2 regions of the Paraburkholderia phytofirmans OLGA172 genome follow, and region 1 is predicted to be linked to the other one. Evidence: predicted binding sites of a transcription regulator. Region 1 holds the regulator's gene; the other holds the start of a gene.
The links. Region 1 encodes LexA, which represses DNA repair genes until DNA is damaged. Its sites were predicted from a motif close to ACTGTATNNNNATACAGT; they were not measured.

Region 1 (10,772 bases):
TGTGCTTGCGCCGGTAACCCATCTGCAAAGGATTCAGAATGAGCATCTTTGGTGACATCGTAAACAAGCTCTTCGGCAAAGCGAAGCCCGACCAGCCTGCGCCTGCGGTTGAGCCGACACCGGATCCGGCAGCGGCGCAAGCTGCTGCACCGGAGGCTACACCGGCGCCCGCGCCGCTGGCCGACGTCGACGTCGCTGCCGTCATGGACCAGTTCGTGAGTGAGAGCGGGCAAACGTTGAACTGGCGCACGTCGATCGTCGACACGCTGAAAGCGCTCGGTGTCGACAGCAGCCTCGAGCATCGCAAGCAGCTCGCACAGGAACTGAAGTACGGCGGCGACACGAACGACTCGGCGAGCATGAACATCTGGCTGCACAAACAGGTGATGCAAGCGCTGGCGGCGAACGGCGGGAAATTGCCTCCGGATCTCGCGGCCTAACTGCTTGCCGGCCTCGCCTGTTTCCGCCGATAGCGATCAACCTTAAGCTGAAACGACAACGCGGCGCCCGGGTCGATGACCTGGGCGCCGCGTTGTCATTCAAGCTTCATGTGCGGGACACGGTTCTGACTTTGAACCGGGCCGCCCGCGCCACATCAATCAGTACGTATCGAAAGTCTTCTGCAACGCAACCGGCCCTGTCCCGCCCGCGGCCAATGCCAGCATCAGCAGCACGCGCGCTTTGTACGGATTCAGCGAACCTGCGCTGACGAAACCGAGTGCGTCGTCGGCGGCCGCGCCGTTGCGCATCACATGCCCTGAACCCACGCGCGACGCACGCACCACCGCGACGCCTTGCGAAGCGGCATCGGCCAGCGCCTGCTGCACCGAGGCGTGAATCGAGCCGTTACCCGTGCCCGCCACGACGATACCGCGCACACCAGCAGCAACCAACGCATCCACGGCAATGCGCGAGACGCCCGCGTAACTCACGATGATCTCCACATGCGGCCACTTCGCGCCGATCACGAATTCGGTCGCGAGCGTATGCGGACGCACCACGCTGCGCTGAAATTCGACGCGGCCGTCCTGCACCCAGCCGAGCGCGCCGATATCCGGAGACTGGAAGGCATCGACTGCATATGTACTCGTCTTGACCACGTCGCGTGCGCTGTGAATCTTGTTGTTGAACGCCACCAGCACGCCCTGCCCGCGCGAACCCGTGTGCGCCGCAACCGTCACGGCGTTCAGCAGATTCAGCGGACCATCGGCGGACAGCGCCGACGCCGGGCGCATGGCTGCCGTCAGCACGACCGGCTTGTCCGACTTGATCGTCAGATGCAGCAGATAAGCGGTTTCTTCGAGTGTATCGGTGCCATGTGTGACCACCACGCCGTCGATGTCATCGTCGGCGAGCAACGTGTTGATGCGTTGCGCGAGCGTGGTCCACAGCGACATTTCCATGTCTTTACTGTCGACGCTGGCAATCTGCTCGGGCGCGATGCGCGCCACCGTGGACAAGGCAGGCACCACGGCCAGCAATTGCTCGACGCCGACCACACCGGCCTGGTAGCCCGATGTGTTGGTGGCGTCCGCGGCCGCGCCGGCGATCGTGCCGCCGGTCGCCAGCACGGCGATGCGTGGCAGCGGCGGCGTGGCGCCTTCGTCTGAAGGCGTGGCGGAGGAAGAAGTCGAAGTATTCATGGCGGCGATTGTAAGCGATGCGCCGCGCGCCGCCATGCGTGAAAAAACGGATGTCCGTTGATTTCGGAACTGGATGAGGCCAGCGCTCTGTGCGCCACGAGTTTGCGCGGCGTTTGCATCACGGCCAGCCGCAGCCCGCATGAAGTTCGCGCTGGCGCCGCAACGAATTCACGCGACGCCGTTCGTGCCCCGTGCCGAACCATGCCGATCCGGCGCAAGCCTCAAACCGCTTCGCGCAGCTGCGCGGCGATTTCCGCTTCGTTCAACTGCGGCGCGAACATTTCGATCAGCCGGTATGCATACGCGCGCAGGAACGCGCCCTTGCGCAAGCCAACCCGCGTCGTGCTCGCCTCGAACAGGTGCTGCGTATCCAGCGCGACCAGTTCCGTGTCGCGCTTCGGATCGTAAGCCATGGCCGCCACCACGCCGATGCCCATGCCGAGTTCGACGTAAGTCTTGATCACGTCGGCGTCGATTGCGGTCAACACGACGTCGGGCAGCGCACCCGCTTTCGCGAACGCCTGGTCGATGTGCGAGCGGCCCGTGAAGTCCTGGTCGTAGGTGACGATCGGGAATTCGGCGATCTCGTCGAGCGTCAGGTTCTCGCGCCCGACCAGCGGATGCTCCTTCGGCACCACCACGACGTGATGCCACGAATAGCACGGGAAGGTGACGATATCAGGAAAGCGGTCGAGCGCCTCGGTCGAAATGCCGATGTCCGCTTCGCCGTTGATGATCATCTGAGCGATCTGTTGCGGGCTGCCCTGGCGCAGCGCCAGATGCACCTTCGGGAACACCTCGGTGAATTGACGAATTACCTTCGGCAGCGCGTAACGCGCCTGCGTGTGAGTCGTCGCCACGACGAGGTGGCCGCTGTCCTGATCGGCGTACTGGCGTGCGACGCGGCGCAGATTCTCCGCATCCAGCAACATCCGCTCGATTAGCTGATGCACCGCCTTGCCCGGCTCGGTGAGACCCGTCAGACGCTTGCCGCGCCGGATGAAAATATCGACGCCGAGTTCGTCCTCCAGGTCCTTGATCTGTTTCGATACGCCCGACTGCGACGTGTACAACACGTTCGCCACCTCAGTCAGATTCATGTTCTGACGCACGGCCTCGCGCACAAAGCGCAATTGCTGAAAGTTCATCTGTATGTCTCCGGTTGATCCAGAGTTGAGTTATTAGAGTTTGATTGAAACGCCGAGTGTTGTTACGCTGCTTTGGGTGTCGGTTTTGGTGTCGCTCATTGCGCCGGAAATACGCGCAACGCGCGCGGCACGGCCGTCACGCCATCGCCGATCGCCAGTTGCAGATCGCGCCACGATTCGCGGTCGAGTTCCGCCTCGAGCACACTCCCTTCACGGCCCGCCAGTTCCACACGCACCGAGCCGCCGAGCGTCACTACGCGCCGCACGTCGACCACAATGCCTTCGCGGTGGCCAGACGCTTGCGGGTACAACTGCAAATCGTGCGGCCGCACATACGCGAACGCCGGCCCGCTGAAATCGGCCTTGATCGCGACCGGCAGCGCCGCGCCGTCGACCACGAAGCCACTCGCATTCACGTTGCCATGCAGACGGTTCGCCGCGCCGAGGAACTCATAGACGAACGAAGTTTGCGGATGGTCGTACACGTCCTGTGGACTGCCCACCTGCTCCACATGCCCGCGATTCAACACGACGATCCGGTCGGCCACTTCGAGTGCTTCTTCCTGATCGTGCGTGACGAAGATCGTCGAGATATGCAGATCGTCATGCAACCGACGCAGCCAGCTGCGCAATTCCTTGCGCACTTTCGCATCCAGCGCGCCGAACGGTTCGTCGAGCAGCAGGACCTTCGGTTCGACAGCCAGTGCGCGTGCCAAAGCAATCCGCTGCCGCTGGCCACCCGACAATTCCGACGGATACCGTTGCGCGAGCCAGTCGAGTTGCACGAGCTTCAGCAGTTCATGCACCTTCTCGCGAATCACCGCTTCCGAAGGCCGCTCTTTACGAGGCTTCACGCGCAGGCCGAACGCGACGTTCTCAAACACCGTCATGTGACGGAACAGTGCGTAATGCTGGAACACAAAACCGACTTCGCGCTCACGCGCGCCGACCGTCGCGACGTCCTGGCCTTGCAGCACGACCTGGCCGCCGTCCGCGTATTCGAGGCCGGCGATCACACGCAGCAAGGTGGTCTTGCCACAACCCGACGGCCCGAGCAGCGCAACCAGTTCACCCGGCGGAAAGTCGAGCGAAACGTTATCGAGCGCGACGAAATCGCCGAAGCGCTTTTGCAGGTTACGAACGGTGATACCCATTACAGCTCTCCTTGCTTGAGCGGGTGCTTGACTGCACTCTTCGACACATGCGTTGTATTGACTGACTGTGAAGCGGACTGTGGAGCGGGCTGTAAAGCGGACGCCGGCGTGACAGGCCCCGCATACGCCGGCACATCGCGCGCGGCAGACAGTTCCGCCGACATATGGCGCTCGGCAAGCAACTTCAGACCGAGCGTCACGAGTGCCAATAAGGCCAGCACCGACGCCACGGCAAACGCCGCCGAGAAGTTGTATTCGTTATAGAGAATTTCGACGTGCAGCGGCATCGTGTCGGTCTGGCCGCGAATGTGGCCGGACACCACCGACACCGCGCCGAACTCGCCCATCGCCCGCGCGTTGCAGAGAATCACGCCGTACAGCAGGCCCCATTTGACGTTCGGCAGCGTGACGCGCCGAAAGGTCTGCCAGCCCGAAGCGCCGAGCACGTGCGCGGCTTCTTCTTCGTCGTTGCCTTGCGCCTGCATCAGCGGAATCAGTTCGCGCGCGACGAATGGGAACGTGACGAAGATCGTCGCCAGCACGATACCCGGCACCGCGAAGATGATCTGCACGTTATGGTCTTGCAGCCACGGGCCGAACCAGCCTTGCGCGCCGAACATCAGCACGTAGATCAAGCCGGAAATCACCGGCGAGACCGAGAACGGCAGATCGATCAACGTGGTCAGCAATGCCTTGCCGCGGAAGTCGAACTTGGCGATACACCATGACGCGGCGAGGCCGAATACGAGATTCAGCGGCACCGCGATGGCAGCTGTAATCACGGTAAGTTTGATGGCCGACAACGCATCCGGGTCGGCAAGCGATTCCAGATAGAAGCCGATCCCCTTGTTCAAGGCCTGATAGAACACGGCGACGAGCGGCACGACCAGGAACAGCGCGAGAAACAGCAACGCGACGCCGGTCAGAATCCAGCGCACGACGGGCGGCTCGGTGACCGGATCGGGCCGGCGCGCGACATTGAGCGGCGCGCGCGGCGCCAGGGCAACAGCAGCGGCATCCACACCATTCAGGGAGTTGCGGCTCATTGCACACCTCCGCCGACACCGATCGCCGCCACGCTGGCAACGGCAGGCGCCGGGCCTGCGCCGCCACGGCCCGTCCGGCGCTGCAGATACCACTGCAGCGTATTGATCAGCAACAGCATCAGGAACGACACCACCAGCATCACGACCGCGATGGCGGTGGCGCCGGCGTAATCGTATTGTTCGAGCTTGGTGATGATCAGCAGCGACGTGATTTCCGATTTCATCGGCACGTTACCGGCGATGAAAATCACCGAGCCGTACTCGCCGAGCGCCCGCGCGAAGGCCAGCGCGAAGCCTGTCAGCAAGGCTGGGAATACGGCCGGCAGCACCACGCGGCGAAACGTCAGCCAGCGCGACGCGCCAAGGCAGGCGGCCGCTTCTTCCTGCTCGCGCTCGAACTCTTCGAGCACCGGCTGCACGGTCCGCACGACAAACGGCAAGCCGATGAAGGTCAGCGCGATCAGCACACCGGCTGGCGTGAAGGCGATCTTGATGCCGAGCGGTTCGAGAAACTGCCCGATCCAGCCGTTGCCCGCATACACCGCCGCAAGCGAAATACCGGCCACGGACGTCGGCAGAGCAAACGGCAGATCGACCACCGCATCGACGATGCGCTTGAACGGGAACGTATAACGCACCAGCACCCACGCGACCAGAAAACCGAACACGGCGTTGATCAGCGCGCCGCCGAGGGCCGAGAAAAACGTCAGGCGATACGACGCGAGCACGCGCGGCGACGTGACCGCGCGCACGAACTGAGCCCAGTCGAGCGTCGCGGTCTTGAGAAAGGTCGCCGCAAGCGGAATCAGCACCACGAGGCTCAAATAAGCGACCGTGATGCCGAGTGTCAGGCCGAAACCGGGCAAGGCACTCGGTTTTCGGAAGGTCAGCGTCGTCATGCTCAGTACTCTTTCAGGGTTGATGCCGGTGGCTCTTTTTTCGGCCGCCTGGCTGGCCACAAGCGCGCCGGGCGGGCGCGCTTAATGGCGAGGTGTGACTCACATGTCTAACTTCAACGTCTAACTGCGACGTCTTACTGCGTATCTCGTCCCGCCGTGTGCCGCGCTGTGTGGCCGTTACTGCGGCGAGTAAATCGAATCGAACACGCCGCCGTCGGCAAAGTGCGTCTTCTGCGCGTTCGCCCAGCCGCCGAACGAATCGTCCACCGTGTACAGCTTCAGCTTCGGAAACTTCGAGGTCAGCTCGGCCGGCACCTTGTTCGAACGCGGGCGGTAGAAGTTCTTCGCTGCGATTTCCTGACCTTGCTCGCTGTACAGGAAGTTCAGATACGCTTCGGCCAGCTTGCGCGTGCCGTGCTTGTCGACGACCTTGTCCACCACCGCAACCGGCGGCTCGGCCAGAATGCTCACCGACGGCACGACGATTTCAAACTTGTCCGGACCGAATTCCTTCAGCGACAGGAACGCTTCGTTTTCCCACGCGATCAGCACGTCGCCGATTCCGCGTTGCACGAAGCTGGTGGTCGCGCCGCGCGCGCCCGAATCCAGCACGCCGGCATTCTTATAGAGCTTGCCGACGAATTCCCTGGCCTTCTGATCGTTGCCGCCCGGCTGATGTTCGGCATAGGCCCATGCGGCCAGGTAGTTCCAGCGCGCGCCACCCGATGTCTTCGGATTCGGCGTGACGATCGACACACCCGGCTTGATCAGATCGTCCCAATCCTTGAGGTGCTTCGGGTTGCCCTTGCGCACCAGAAACACGATCGTCGACGTGTACGGCGAGGCGTTGTCCGGCAAACGCTTTTGCCAGCCTTTGTCGAGCAAACCCTTGTTGGCCAGCGCGTCGATGTCGTAGGCAAGAGCCAGCGTCACGACGTCCGCCTGCAAACCGTCCAGCACCGAGCGTGCTTGCGCACCCGAGCCGCCGTGCGACTGCCTGAAGGTGACCGTCTCGCCCGTTTTGGCCTTCCATTCCTTGCCGAATGCCTGATTGACGTCCTGGTACAGCTCGCGTGTCGGGTCGTACGAGACGTTCAGCAGCGTCGTCTCGGCTGCATGCCCCTGTGTCGTGACGCCGAGCGCGGCGATCGTGCCGGCTGCGCCCAATGCGAGCGCCGCGATGAGTTGTCTGGTCCTGCCTGCCAGCCCCGTGCCTTGATGGTTCATGCCAACTTTCTCCGCGTTGTGGTCCGCTGAAACAGCGTGGTGTTGTTTTGCGTCGCGGTCACGTGCACATGAGCGCCAACTCGAAGGGCAGTCTATCGAAGCGCTTTCATCATTAATAATAATGTTTCTTCATTTTTTAATACGCAAAAGTGGTAATGACGGCCAGATAAGGCGTTGCAGCACGAAAATGGGTATTAAGACATCCATTTCCGACGCTGGAACGCCACCCCGGGCCGCGAACTTAAAGTAAAGCTTGAATTGCGCGGAATACTGTATAAAAATACAGTCACCTGTTCATACATACAGTAGCGCCATGACCAAACTCACCGCACGACAGCAGCAGGTTTTCGATCTGATCCGCCGGGCCATCGAACGCACCGGCTTTCCGCCCACCCGCGCGGAGATCGCCGCCGAGCTGGGGTTCAGTTCGGCCAACTCGGCAGAAGAACATTTGCGGGCGCTGGCTCGCAAGGGCGTGATCGAACTCGCGGCCGGCGCATCGCGCGGCATTCGTCTGCTGGCGGGGCCGGAAGATTCGCCGTACCAGTTCACGCTGCCGCACGCCAGCATCATGCAACTGTCGCTGCCGCTGATCGGCCGCGTTGCAGCGGGTAGCCCGATCCTTGCGCAGGAACATATCTCGCAGCACTACGCGTGCGACCCGGCGCTGTTCTCGAGCAAGCCGGACTATCTGCTGAAGGTACGTGGGCTGTCCATGCGCGACGCGGGCATCTTCGACGGCGACCTGCTCGCGGTGCAGAAGAAAAGCGAAGCCAAAGACGGCCAGATCATCATCGCGCGCTTGGGCGACGAGGTGACGGTCAAGCGCTTGAAGCGCCGGCCGAACGGTATCGAGCTGATCGCCGAGAACCCCGACTACGACAACATCTTCGTTGAAACCGGCAGTGCGGAGTTCGCGCTCGAGGGTATCGCCGTCGGGCTGATCCGCCCGGGTGAGTTCTAACCCCCGCTCGTGCTCCACCCCAAAGCTGCCCTAACGTTGAATCGCCTGGAGAGACTCATGGAACGCCTTGCCCGCCTGCTGCCTTTTCGCCAGTTCGGTCGTTTGCGCCATCTGCGCAAACTGGTGCCCTGCTCACTGATCGAGGCGTCCTCGGCGAGTACTCCATCGCTGTTCGACACGCCGGCCGGCGTATCGGGCTTGCCCTCCTCGCTGCCGGCTTTTGCTCGCGTGTCGTTGAATTCGGGGCTGAATACGGCTGAACCTGCGCGTCGCGCGCCGGTGCGCGTCTATCACGGGCCGTCACGGCTGATCATGGTCGGCACGGTAGACGCCGTGTGCCGCATGATCGATCGTTGCATCGCCGACGAGGCCAATGTGCACGGCGCGGTGTTCGAATCATAAGCGGCACTGCGGCTGCACTGCCCGTGCACTGCATTCCACTGCGGCTGTGCGGCTGTGCGGCGAGCGGCCAGCGGCATGCGGCGTGCGAAGCGCGGCCTAAGGTCTTTCGGCCGCCCGCGGCCTCTCGGATATGGCATCGTCTGGGATCGTTTTCGCGTGGCCGCGGTCCACGTTAGATCACACCTGATGGAGAATCCCACCCGATGGCAGTTTCAACTCGCACGAGACGCAGCGGCATCCGGCCGCTGATTGTCGCTTTGATTGCAATTGTGGTGATTGCCTTGTTGGGGTTCGGTTACGCGTCGCCCTACATGGCGCTGAATAACCTTAAACGCGCGGCGGATGCGCGTGATGTGCAAACCGTCAATGAATACGTCGACTTTCCCGCATTGCGCGAGAGCCTGAAGCAGCAGGTCACCGGTTTGTTAACACGTCGGCTCGACGCGCATGGCAGCGGCAATCCGTTCGCCACGATTGGCGCAATGATCGGCGCGGCATTGATTGGTCCGCTGGTCGACGCTTATGCGACTCCCGACGGCGTTGCGGCATTGCTGAACGGCATGCCGCCGCGCGGCAACCCGGGCGAACGGCCGCCTGTTCCGCCGGTCTCAGCGGCGCCCGCACCGGAACCCGCGCCCCCTGTTGCCGGCAATACGGCCAACGGCACAGCTAATAACGAGAACAACGCGACGCCACCGCAACCACCGCAAACCACTGCGGGCTATCGCAGCCTGAACGAATTCGTCGTTACCTATCAGCATGGCGCCGGTGACGCGCGTTACTCGGCGATCTTGCGGCGCGAAGGCTTGTTCACATGGAAGCTGGCCGCGGTCAATCTGAACGAGTGATCGTCTGGCAGGCGCTATCGACTTGAGCGAATCATAGTTTGACCGACGCGGTCGCCCTGATCGAACGACCGCTCGGCCCACGTGGCCCTTTCAGCCCAGTGCGCGCCCCACCACCGCTGTGCGTCAAGCCGCCGCTTGCTGCTGCTCCTGCGCGGACGAGCACGCCACCAGAATGCTGCACGAGACCCGATCCAGCAGCGGGGTATTCCCCGCACCCATCCACCATCGTGCCAGACCGGTGCGGCAACGATGGCCGACCACCACGAGGTCGACATGCAATTCGTTCGCCAGGTTGGCGATCTCATCGATCGGATGGCCAAACGCAAAATGCCCTTGCGCGGTCACGCCGCGTTCGGTGAGCCAGTCCACCCCTTCCTGCAGGATGTCGCGGGCCGTTTTTTCGAAGCTGCCACAGGCCACATCGGTCAGCAGGCCCGCACTTTGCGCAATGGTCGAGCGCATGTCGACCACTGACAATAAGTGCGTTTCCGCCTTCAGATCCAACGCGAGGTCGGCGCCGCAACGTAACGCTTTGCGGCCTTCGCGCGAGCCGTCGTAGCACAACAGGATTTTTTGGTAGCTCGCCATGATTTTTCTCCCATTCCGCGAGAAGTGCGGTCTGAATGAATCATGGTGCGCCGCAATTCAGGTTGCAAGGGATGGAAAACGCTAAGTGCGCCCTAAACAGGTACGTGTTGGATTCGATCCGCAGGCGCGCCATTTGGCGACATTGTGCTCGGCGAGGTGATGTGGGCGGCCAGCAAGTCGATGAATAGGGGCTGGGGCTCAAGGAAAGCCCAACGCCGTCAGGCCAAAAACCGAAACACACAAACCACTCCGCCCAACATTATTCCGCAAGGAAAGCCCAAGCTGATGCCGCGCGGCGATCCGCGCCACAATCGCCAGCCCAAGCCCGCTGCCCTCGCCCTGGGCTTCCTCCCCGCGATAAAACCGATCGAAAACCCGCTCGATTTCAGCCTCCGGTATCCCGGACCCGCTATCCACCACGTCAAACCCCACCCGCTCGCCAGAGCGCTTCAGAATCAGATCTACACGCCCGCCCCGCGGCGTATGCCGGATCGCGTTGTTGATCAGATTCCCCAGCAACACACTCATCCCATGCGGCTCAGCCAGTACCGTATAAGCATCGTAGTCCGCACGGGCGTCTTCACACTCGAGCCCGAGATCGATCTCCTTGGTCTCCGCGAGCAGCGAAAAATCCCCCACCGCCTGCTCGCCGATGCGGCGCAAACTCACCGACACCATCGACGTCACCGGATGTGCATCCTCACGCGCCAACGTCAACAACTGCTGCACCAGGTGAATGATCCGGTTGACCCGCCCCTCGACGCGCTCCAGCGTTTGCCCTTCGCCCTTTAACGAGCCGTCGCGGGAAGCCGCCTGCAGTTGCAGCTTCAGCGCGGCAAGCGGCGAGCGCAGC
Region 2 (10,772 bases), 1.7 Mb from region 1:
GGGGGAGACCCCGACACCGGCGCATACGGGAGCGCAGGCGCGCTCGACGATGCATCGGTGTTGCGCGTCACCGGTGACGCGCTGATGCTAGGGTGTTTCCGACCCGGGGAGAGCGCAGCTTACCAGCCGCAAGGCCCCACTTTCGACCCCGGCGATCTGTTTGCGCGCGCTGGCGACGGCTGGCGCTTCCTGTCACGTCGCTCTGAGCGAACGAAGGTTGCGGGGCATTGGGTGTCACCACAAGATCTGGAAGAGTTCCTGCTCGCCGATCCACGCGTGGTGAAGGCCGCGGCGCTGCCGGTCGAGACGCCCGAAGGGCTGGTGCGGCTACGCGCATTTATCGTGCTGGACGTTCCGGAGTACTGCGCGGCGCATATCGTCGACGATATGATCCGGCGCATCCAGCGTGAACTCAAACCGGGCGCCCTGCGTCCGGACCGAATCGAGGTCGTGCGGGACCTGCAGAGCACGCCGAGCGGCAAACTCAGGCGCGAGGCGTTGCACGTAGCACCGCAGAACGGTACGGGGTGTGTACTGTCTGGCCCGCGGCGTTGAGGGAAATGGATCGCGCCCGGGTATCGGGTTGCATACCGGATAGACAAACCCGTAAACGGACAAAGGGTTACAAGCCAATGACCTGTAACCCTTTGATAACACTGGTGGCGAATCAGGGACTCGAACCCCGGACCTGCGGATTATGATTCCGTCGCTCTAACCAACTGAGCTAATTCGCCGAAAGAAGCGAGATTATGCGGATAGGGCCGGAGGCTGTCAACCCCCGGCGCGCAATTTTTTCAAGTTGCCCCGTCCGCCAGGCGTTTCAGTCCTTCGCGTAAATATCCGAGTCCTTGGTTTCCCTGACGAACAGCACGCCGATCACGAGCGTGACGAGCGCGATCACAATCGGATACCACAGCCCCGAGTAGATGTTGCCCTTGGCCGCCACGATCGCGAAGGCGGTCGCCGGCAGGAAGCCGCCGAACCAGCCATTGCCGATGTGATACGGCAGCGACATCGAGGTATAGCGGATGCGAGTCGGGAACATCTCCACCAGCATCGCCGCAATCGGCCCGTAGACCATCGTCACGTAGATCATCATGATCGTCAGGATCACCACGCTCATCGGCCAGTTGATCTGCGATGGATCGGCCTTCGGCGGATAGCCGGCGGTCTTCAGCGTGGTCGCCAGGGTCTTGTCGAACGCCTTGCCCTGGTCCTTGGCGTCGGCGGCCTTGCCGTCATACGTGTTGATCACCGTATCGCCGACCTTGATCTCCGCCAGCGTGCCCGCCGGCGCCGCGACGTTCTCGTAGTTCAAGCCGGCTTTCGAGAGCGCGCTCTTGGCGATGTCGCAGGAACTCGTGAACTTCGCCGTGCCGACCGGGTTGAACTGGAACGAGCACTCGTCCGGGTTTGCGATCACGACGATCGGAGACTTCGCCGTAGCCGCTTCCAGCGCCGGGTTCGTATAGTGAGCCAGCGCCTTGAACAGCGGGAAGTACGTGCAGGCAGCAATCAGCAGGCCGGCCATGATGATCGGCTTGCGGCCAATGCGGTCCGACAGCGAGCCGAAGAACAGGAAGAACGGCGTGCCGATCAGGAGCGCGATCGCGATCAGGATGTTGGACGTCGCGCCATCGACCTTCAGCGTCTGCGTCAGGAAGAACAGCGTGTAGAACTGGCCGGTGTACCAAACCACGGCCTGGCCGGCGGTCACGCCGATCAGCGCGAGAATCACGACCTTCAGGTTTTTCCACTGACCGAATGCTTCCGACAGCGGCGCCTTCGACGTCTTGCCTTCTGCCTTGATGCGCTCGAACACCGGCGATTCATGCAGTTGCAGGCGGATCCACACCGACACGCCGAGCAGGATGATCGACGCGATGAACGGGATACGCCAGCCCCACGCGCCGAACGCGTCTTCGCCCATGGCCGTGCGCACGCCGAGAATCACCAGCAGCGACAGGAACAGGCCGAGCGTGGCAGTCGTCTGGATCCACGCGGTGTAGAACCCGCGGCGTCCCTGAGGCGCATGTTCCGCGACATAGGTTGCCGCGCCGCCGTATTCGCCGCCGAGTGCGAGGCCCTGCAGCAAGCGCATCGCGATGAAGATCACCGGCGACGCCATGCCGATCGACGCGTAGCCGGGCAGGAAGCCGACCAGGAAGGTCGACAGGCCCATAATCACGATCGTGATGAGGAACGTGTATTTGCGCCCGACCATATCGCCGAGGCGTCCGAATACGATCGCGCCGAATGGCCGCACCGCGAATCCCGCGGCGAAGCTGAGGAGCGTGAAGATGAACGCGGCAGTCGGATTGACGCCGGAGAAGAAGCTCTTGCTGATGAAAATCGCAAGTGAGCCGGCCAGATAGAAGTCGTACCACTCGAAAACCGTACCCAGCGACGATGCGAAGATTACCCGCTTCTCATCGCGCGTCATCGGCACGTGCGAGATTTGCCCGCCAACGGTAGCCATATGTCGTCTCCAATATTGATATGTGCACGCGGTTCGCCGGCAAAGGCGTTCCCGTGCAACCGATTATTGGAGTGGAAACTTACGGCGTACTGACGTGACGGGGTGAAATGGCAGCTTCGGGCGTGTAGGGGAAAATTCAATCAAAAAACGGTAACGTACCGCTAAATTCTTATAAGATTTGCCAAAATTATCTCAATATGGCGGCAGCGCCATGTGCGGGCCGTTGCGCCCTTAGGGTAAGTCCCGTGCCCGTTCGAGTACCTGCAAGCTGACACGCACAAGCGTTCCGGCCAGCCGCGGCGAGGTTTGATAGACGTTATCGTCGATCGTCATTTCTCCGCCGTGCATCGTCGCGATCTCGCGGACGATCGCGAGCCCAAGGCCGCTGCCGTCGCCTTCGCGGCCGAGAATCCGGTAAAAACGCTCGACCACCCGCGAGCGCTCGGCCACCGGAATGCCGAGTCCGGTGTCTTCCACTTCCAGATGCACGCGCCGCGCCGTCGCGTCGTGCCGCACCCGTACGGTGATCCGCCCGCCAGCCGGCGTGTAGCGGATCGCGTTGTCGATCAGATTCGACAACATTTCCCGCAACATGACCGGGTTGCCGTCGACTTCGACGGGTTCTTCGGGCGCTTCGTAGCCGAGGTCCATCTGCTTGGCGAGCGCGGCCTGAACCCAGTCGCGCACGGCGTTGCGGGCCACCTCGGTCACCTCGACCGGCGTGAAAATCTGGCCCGACATGCGGTTTTCCGCGCGCGCCAGCGCCAGCAACTGGGTGACGAGACGCGCCGCATGCTCCGAACTCGTGGCGATCTGTTCGAGCGAGCGGTGAACTTCCGCGGAGGCGTCCTGGCGCAGCGCAAGCTCGGCCTGGGTGCGCAGACCGGCAAGCGGCGTTTTCATCTGATGCGCGGCGTCGGCGATAAAGCGCTTCTGCAACTCCATGTTCTGTTCGAGGCGTGTCAGCAGATCGTTGAACGACGTCACCAGCGGCTCGATTTCCGGCGGCGCGCGGCGGGCTTCGAGCGGCGACAGATCGTCCGGGCGGCGCGCGCGAATATGCGCCTGCAGGGCGTGCAGAGGCGCGAGTCCGCGCGACAGGCCGAACCACACCAGCAGGATCGCCAGCGGCAGGATCACGAACTGCGGCAGGATCACGCCTTTGATGATGTCGTTGGCAAGCTGGCTGCGTTTGTCGAGCGTCTCGGCGACCTGCACCAGCACGGGTTGAGCGCCGCGCGTCTGCGGAAACTCGACGGTCGTATAGGCGACGCGGATATCGTTGCCGCGCAGCACGTCGTCGCGGAATTCGACGAGGCCGGGCGGCGGCCGGTCTTCCTCGTGCGGCAGCGGCATGTCGCGCTCGCCGCCCACCAGTTCGCCGCGCGTGCCGAGCACCTGATAGAACACGCTGTCGACGTTGTCGGCGCGCAGAAAGTCGCGGGTGGAGTCGGGTAGCGACAGCTCCGCCACGCCGTTGATCGGGTGGATCTGGCGGGCGAGCACGTAGGCGTCGGTTTCGAGCGCACGGTCGAACGGGCCGTTGGCGATCGACTTGGCGACCAGGTAGGTGACCGCAAGGCTCATCGGCCAAAGCAGCAGCAGCGGCGCCAGCATCCAGTCGAGAATCTCGCCGAACAGCGAGCGCGGGCGTGCTTCGGCGGCGGCTTCGGTCTCGTCGGGCGGGGCGAACGGATTGGCGTAGCGCTCGTCGCGCGCCTCGTCGAGGTCCGCCGCGTGCGCCGTAGCGCGGTCTGCGCGTGCGGACATGGGCGTCCTCTATTTGTAGTGATGGCTCGCCGGCATCGCGGCCGACGAGGGCGATGCCGGCGGTTCTGGCTCGGCCGGAGCATGCGGCGCGGGCGCGTTGGCGCTCACGTTCGTGTTCGAGGGTAGGGCGGCTTTCTCGAGGCAGTACCCGAGGCCCCGCACGGTGATGATGCGCACGCCGCTCGGCTCGATCTTCTTGCGCAGCCGGTGCACGTAGACTTCGATCGCGTTATTGCTGACTTCCTCGCCCCATTCGCACAGATGGTCGACGAGCTGTTCCTTCGATACCAGCCGCCCGATCCGTTGCAGCAGCACTTCGAGCAGACCGAGTTCGCGCGCCGACAGGTCGATCACCTGCTCGTTGACATAGGCGATCCGGCCGACCTGATCGAACGACAGCGAACCGTGCCGCACCACCGTCGGGCCACCGCCCGCGCCGCGCCGGGTCAGCGCGCGCACGCGCGCCTCGAGCTCGTTCAGTGCGAAGGGTTTGGCCATGTAGTCGTCGGCGCCCAGGTCGAGGCCTTTGACGCGTTCGTCGACGCTGTCCGCGGCGGTGAGGATCAGCACCGGCACGTTCGAATTGCGGGCGCGCAGGCGGCGCAGCACCTCGAGCCCGGACATGCGCGGCAGGCCCAGATCGAGGATCAGCAAGTCGAAAGTTTGCATCGACAGGGCGGTGTCGGCCTCGACGCCGTTCTTCACGTGATCGACGGCATAGGCCGATTGGCGGAGTGATCGAACCAGACCGTCCGCGAGTATGCTGTCGTCTTCGGCAATCAGAATTCGCATGGTGCGCCAACCTGGCGTTGCCGGCGCCGTGGGGTGTCCCCGGCGCACAGCGGTCTCCGAAAATTATTGTGGGTAGTTGGGCAGCGCGACGGTAAAAATGCGCGTTCGCATGAGAATCGCGCTTGCCAAAACTACTGTTTTTTTATACAGTGTCTGGGTTTCGTGTGCTGTCCTTCAAGAATCTTGAAAAGGCGGGCCGCACATCTGCCTCAGACGCCGTTCATCATAGCAAAGGACGATTCATGGAAGAAAGCAAGAAAGGCTCGGCTGGACTGACTGCTGAAAAGAGCAAGGCACTCGCTGCCGCGCTTGCGCAGATCGAAAAGCAGTTCGGCAAAGGGTCGGTCATGCGGCTCGGCGCAGGTGAGGTAGTCGAAGACATCCAGGTGGTCTCAACCGGATCGCTCGGCCTCGACATCGCGCTGGGCGTCGGCGGTTTGCCGCGTGGCCGTGTGGTCGAAATTTATGGCCCGGAATCGTCCGGTAAAACCACGCTGACGCTGCAAGTCATCGCCGAAATGCAGAAGATCGGCGGCACGGCAGCGTTTATCGACGCGGAACACGCGCTGGATATCCAGTACGCGGGCAAGCTCGGCGTGAACGTGAACGACCTGCTGGTTTCGCAGCCGGACACCGGCGAACAGGCGCTCGAAATCGCCGACGCACTGGTGCGCTCGGGCTCGATCGACATGATCGTGATCGACTCGGTCGCGGCACTCGTGCCGAAGGCTGAAATCGAAGGCGAAATGGGCGACTCGCTGCCGGGTCTGCAAGCGCGTCTGATGTCGCAAGCGCTGCGCAAGCTCACCGGCACGATCAAGCGCACGAACTGCCTCGTGATCTTCATCAACCAGATCCGTATGAAGATCGGCGTGATGTTCGGCAACCCGGAAACCACCACGGGTGGTAACGCGCTGAAGTTCTACGCGTCGGTGCGTCTGGACATTCGCCGGATCGGTTCGATCAAGAAGAACGACGAAGTGATCGGCAACGAAACGCGCGTGAAGGTCGTGAAGAACAAGGTGTCGCCACCGTTCCGGGAAGCGATTTTCGACATCCTGTACGGCGAAGGCATTTCGCGTCAGGGTGAAGTCATCGACCTCGGCGTGCAAGCGAAGATCGTCGACAAGGCCGGCGCCTGGTATAGCTACAACGGCGAACGGATCGGTCAGGGTAAGGACAACGCGCGTGAATTCCTGCGCGAAAATCCGGACATCGCCCGTGAGATCGAAAACCGCATTCGTGAATCGCTGGGCGTGAATGCCATGGCAGAAGCGGCGACGGGCGTAAGCGCCGAAGTCGCGGGCGAAGAAGAGTAACCAGCACGTGATACGCAAGGGCCGGCCGCTGTCCAGCGCTGCCAACGCAGGACGCAACGCGGACGGCCCGCGTGACGACGACGCCGATCCTTTCGAGTCGTTCGATGCGCACGATCGCGCCGAAGGTCGTCAGCCGCAGTCTGATTCTTCTGCAGAAGCTGCAGCGGATCCATCCGAAACCACTTACACCCGCTCGCGCCGCACACCTGGCGAGGCGAAGCCGGGGCAGGACGATGCAAAAAAATCCCAACGCCCGGCCCGTTCGCTCAAAGGACGTGCGCTCGGCTATTTGTCGCGGCGTGAATACAGCCGCTCCGAACTGGCGCGCAAGCTGAAGCCGTTCGTCGAAGAAACCGATTCGCTCGACACCTTGCTCGATTCGCTGGAGGCCGAAAACTGGCTGTCCGATTCGCGTTTTGCTGAAAGCCTGGTCCATCGGCGCTCGTCGCGGTTGGGCGCGAGCCGGATTGTCGGCGAATTGAAGCAGCACGCGGTGGACCAAACGCTGGTCGAAGAAGCCAGTGCGCAACTGCGCGAAACCGAACTCGCGCGAGCCCAAGCCGTCTGGCGGAAGAAATTCAGCCAACTGCCCGAAACGCCCGCCGAGCGGGCCAGGCAGGCGCGCTTTCTGGCATCGCGCGGTTTCTCGGGCGCCACGATCGGCAAAATTCTCAAAGGGTTCGACGAGGAATGAAGCGGCGAGTCGCTGCGAGGCCGCGGCAGAACCCCGCCGCCAGCCGCACTTTGAGATAAGGCCGTCCGCGCTGAACCGCCCGCCGGGCGGCCCTGCGCATTCCCACCTGTCTCAAATACCCAGTATGCTAAAATTCGGGGGTTTTCCAAACCGGCCTTCCCTTTCCGCATGCCGCTCTCCCCGCCAGTGTCCCGTCAGTTGCGCCACCGTCGCGCAATCAGAGCGGAAGCCTATGAGCGAGCCGATGGCCTGTGGGATGTGGAAGCGTGCTTGACCGACGAAAAACCGCGCGATGTGGTGCTTGCGTCGGGCGTCCGGCCCAATGGTCAGCCGATCCATGAACTCTGGCTTCGCATCACCATCGATCGCAAGCTCAACGTCGTCGACGCCGAAGCGTCGTCCGACTGGGTGCCCTATCCAGGGTTGTGCCAAGCCAGCAATCCCGCCTACCGTGCCCTCATCGGGCTCAATCTGTTCCGCAACTTCCGTCGCGATGCTGCCCGTTTGCTGGCCGGCACGGCTGGCTGCACGCATCTCACCGAGTTGTGCGCGCTTTTGCCGACCGCTGCAATCCAGGCGTTCGCCGGCGACGTGTGGAACACCAATGAAGACACGCCGGGCGCGACGGCAAAGTCAGGGACCGAGCAGGCCACAAGTGCAGACAGCACAGACGAGCATTCCAACAACAAACCGCCATTCCAGTTGGGACGCTGCCACGCGCTGCGTTTCGACGGCGAGGCGGTGCAACAGTTTTATCCGCGCTGGTATGGCCGCGCTCCGTATACAGCGGATCGCGCGGCATCGTCAGGCGACGGGGCAGTCCGCCAGACAGGTGAGGGCGGCAACGCGTCCGGCATGAACGACGGCAGCGGAAACGATGTTCAATCCAACTCTCAGACTGAAGGGAATCACGCATGAAGATTCACGAGTACCAGGGTAAGGAAATCCTGCGGAAATTCGGCGTCGCGGTACCGCGCGGCAAGCCGGTCTTCTCGGTGGATGATGCGGTCAAGGCCGCGGAAGAGCTTGGCGGCCCGGTATGGGTCGTGAAGGCTCAGATCCACGCGGGTGGCCGTGGCAAGGGCGGCGGCGTGAAGGTCGCCAAGTCGCTGGATCAGGTTCGCGAGTATTCGCAACAGATCCTCGGCATGCAGCTCGTCACGCACCAGACCGGTCCGGAAGGCCAGAAGGTGAATCGTCTGCTGATCGAAGAAGGCGCTGACATCAAGAAGGAACTGTATGTCGGCCTGGTGATCGATCGCGTTTCGCAGAAGATCGTCGTGATGGCATCGAGCGAAGGCGGCATGGACGTCGAAGAAGTCGCGGAAAAGACGCCTGAGCTGATCCACAAGATCGCCGTCGATCCGTCGACCGGTCTGAAAGACGCCGAAGCCGACGAGCTCGCCACGAAGATCGGCGTGCCCGCCGCTTCGCTGCCGCAAGCACGCGCGATCCTGCAAGGCCTGTACAAGGCATTCTGGGAAACCGACGCATCGCTGGCCGAAATCAACCCGCTGATCCTGACCGGCGACGGCAAGGTCATCGCGTTGGACGCCAAGTTCAACTTCGATTCGAACGCACTGTTCCGTCACCCGGAAATCGTCGCGTATCGCGATCTGGACGAAGAAGATCCGGCTGAAGTCGAAGCGTCGAAGTTCGACCTCGCTTACATCTCGCTCGACGGCAACATCGGCTGCCTCGTGAACGGCGCTGGCCTCGCAATGGCAACGATGGACACCATCAAGCTGTTCGGCGGCGAACCGGCGAACTTCCTGGACGTGGGCGGTGGCGCCACGACCGAGAAGGTCACGGAAGCGTTCAAGATCATGCTGAAGAACCCGAACCTGACCGCGATTCTGGTCAACATTTTCGGCGGCATCATGCGCTGCGACGTGATCGCGGAAGGCGTGATCGCGGCGTCGAAGGCCGTGTCGCTGAAGGTGCCGCTCGTGGTCCGCATGAAGGGCACGAACGAAGACCTGGGCAAGAAGATGCTCGCTGAATCCGGCCTGCCGATCATTGCGGCAGACAGCATGGAAGAAGCGGCTCAGAAGGTTGTCGCGGCTGCCTCGGGCAAGGCGTAAGCCGAGCTGGGCGTTTATGAGGCGGCTGTAGCCAGGCCGCTTTTGCCTGGCTGTTTTTACCAGACTGCTTCTACCAGGATTAACCAGGATTACGAATGGCGGCGCGTGAGCGACGCGGGCGGAGAACATCCCGCCTCTCGCGGCGCCATCGCGCGACGCCAAACGAACAGAGGTCAATACATGTCGATTCTGATTAACAAAGACACCAAGGTCATCACGCAGGGCATCACCGGCAAGACCGGTCAGTTCCACACGCGTGCTTGCCGTGAATACGCAAACGGCCGCGAAGCGTTCGTTGCGGGCGTGAACCCGAAGCGCGCCGGCGAAGACTTCGAAGGCATTCCTATCTACGCTAGCGTCGCTGAAGCCAAGGCTGAAACGGGCGCGACCGTGTCGGTGATTTACGTTCCGCCGGCAGGCGCTGCTGCTGCGATCTGGGAAGCGGTCGAAGCCGACCTGGATCTCGCAATCTGTATCACGGAAGGCATCCCTGTCCGCGACATGATCGAGCTCAAGGCCCGCATGCGTGCCGAAAACCGCAAGACGCTGCTGCTCGGACCGAACTGCCCGGGCACGATCACGCCGGACGAGCTGAAGATCGGCATCATGCCGGGTCACATCCACCGCAAGGGCCGCATCGGCGTCGTGTCGCGTTCGGGCACGCTGACCTATGAAGCAGTCGGCCAATTGACGGCGATCGGCCTTGGCCAATCGTCGGCAGTCGGTATCGGCGGCGACCCGATCAACGGTCTGAAGCACATTGACGTGATGAAGATGTTCAACGACGATCCGGAAACGGACGCCGTCATCATGATCGGCGAGATCGGCGGTCCGGACGAAGCGAATGCTGCTGAGTGGATCAAGGACAACATGAAGAAGCCGGTGGTTGGCTTTATCGCTGGTGTTACGGCACCTCCGGGCAAGCGCATGGGCCACGCCGGCGCGCTGATCTCGGGCGGTGCGGACACGGCTGAAGCCAAGCTGGAAATCATGGAAGCTTGCGGCATCAAGGTCACGAAGAACCCGTCGGAAATGGCGCGTCTTCTGAAGGCGATGCTGTAAAAACGAAATTCGCGCGCAGTCATGGCGCGTTTTTGATACGCTTACGAAATCCTTTCGTGAGTGGGCAGTCTTAAAAGCGGGGGAGTGTAGACTCCCCCGCTTTTTTATTGCCCGCGCGTCCGATTCCTTCTTGCTCTTTCACTCATGCTCGAGTTTTTCGCCACGCTCCATTGGGGCGCAGTCGTTCAGATCATCGTCATCGACATCCTGCTGGGTGGCGACAACGCCGTGGTGATCGCGCTTGCCTGCCGCAACCTCCCGGCCGAGCAGCGTACCAAGGGCGTGCTGTGGGGCACGGCCGGTGCGATTTTGCTGCGCGTGGCGCTGATTGCGTTTGCCGTGGCGCTGCTCGACGTGCCGTTGCTGAAATTCACCGGCGGCCTGTTGCTGCTGTGGATCGGCGTGCGCCTGATGGCGCCTGCGCATGACGTCCACGAGAATATCAAGCCGGCCGATAAGCTGATGTCGGCGATCAAGACCATCATCATCGCGGATGCGGTGATGAGCCTCGACAACGTGATCGCAATTGCTGGCGCGGCTGAGGCGGCCGACCCCGAACATCGCCTCGCGCT

Region 2: recA (recombinase RecA) is a predicted target of LexA. The motif match lies at 5,175-5,192, and genes of this name have one in related genera.

Annotation. Positions count from the first base shown of each region.
Region 1 is NZ_CP014578.1:2,169,923-2,180,694, reverse strand. It holds gene AYM40_RS09335 (DUF3597 domain-containing protein) at 39-440, shown strand; gene AYM40_RS09330 (asparaginase) at 600-1,643, opposite strand; gene AYM40_RS09325 (CysB family HTH-type transcriptional regulator) at 1,865-2,791, opposite strand; gene AYM40_RS09320 (sulfate/molybdate ABC transporter ATP-binding protein) at 2,887-3,945, opposite strand; gene cysW (sulfate ABC transporter permease subunit CysW) at 3,945-4,991, opposite strand; gene cysT (sulfate ABC transporter permease subunit CysT) at 4,988-5,890, opposite strand; gene AYM40_RS09305 (sulfate ABC transporter substrate-binding protein) at 6,068-7,117, opposite strand; gene lexA (transcriptional repressor LexA) at 7,431-8,081, shown strand; gene AYM40_RS09295 (hypothetical protein) at 8,139-8,483, shown strand; gene AYM40_RS09290 (DUF2939 domain-containing protein) at 8,687-9,331, shown strand; gene AYM40_RS09285 (universal stress protein) at 9,455-9,919, opposite strand; gene AYM40_RS09280 (ATP-binding protein) at 10,118-10,772, opposite strand, start outside.
Region 2 is NZ_CP014578.1:3,916,368-3,927,139, reverse strand. It holds gene AYM40_RS17225 (AMP-binding protein) at 1-555, shown strand, start outside; tRNA gene AYM40_RS17220 (tRNA-Met) at 658-734, opposite strand; gene AYM40_RS17215 (MFS transporter) at 821-2,479, opposite strand; gene AYM40_RS17210 (sensor histidine kinase) at 2,711-4,249, opposite strand; gene AYM40_RS17205 (response regulator transcription factor) at 4,259-5,041, opposite strand; gene recA (recombinase RecA) at 5,284-6,360, shown strand; gene recX (recombination regulator RecX) at 6,368-7,054, shown strand; gene AYM40_RS17190 (DUF2889 domain-containing protein) at 7,223-7,972, shown strand; gene sucC (ADP-forming succinate--CoA ligase subunit beta) at 7,969-9,138, shown strand; gene sucD (succinate--CoA ligase subunit alpha) at 9,319-10,200, shown strand; gene AYM40_RS17175 (TerC family protein) at 10,345-10,772, shown strand, end outside.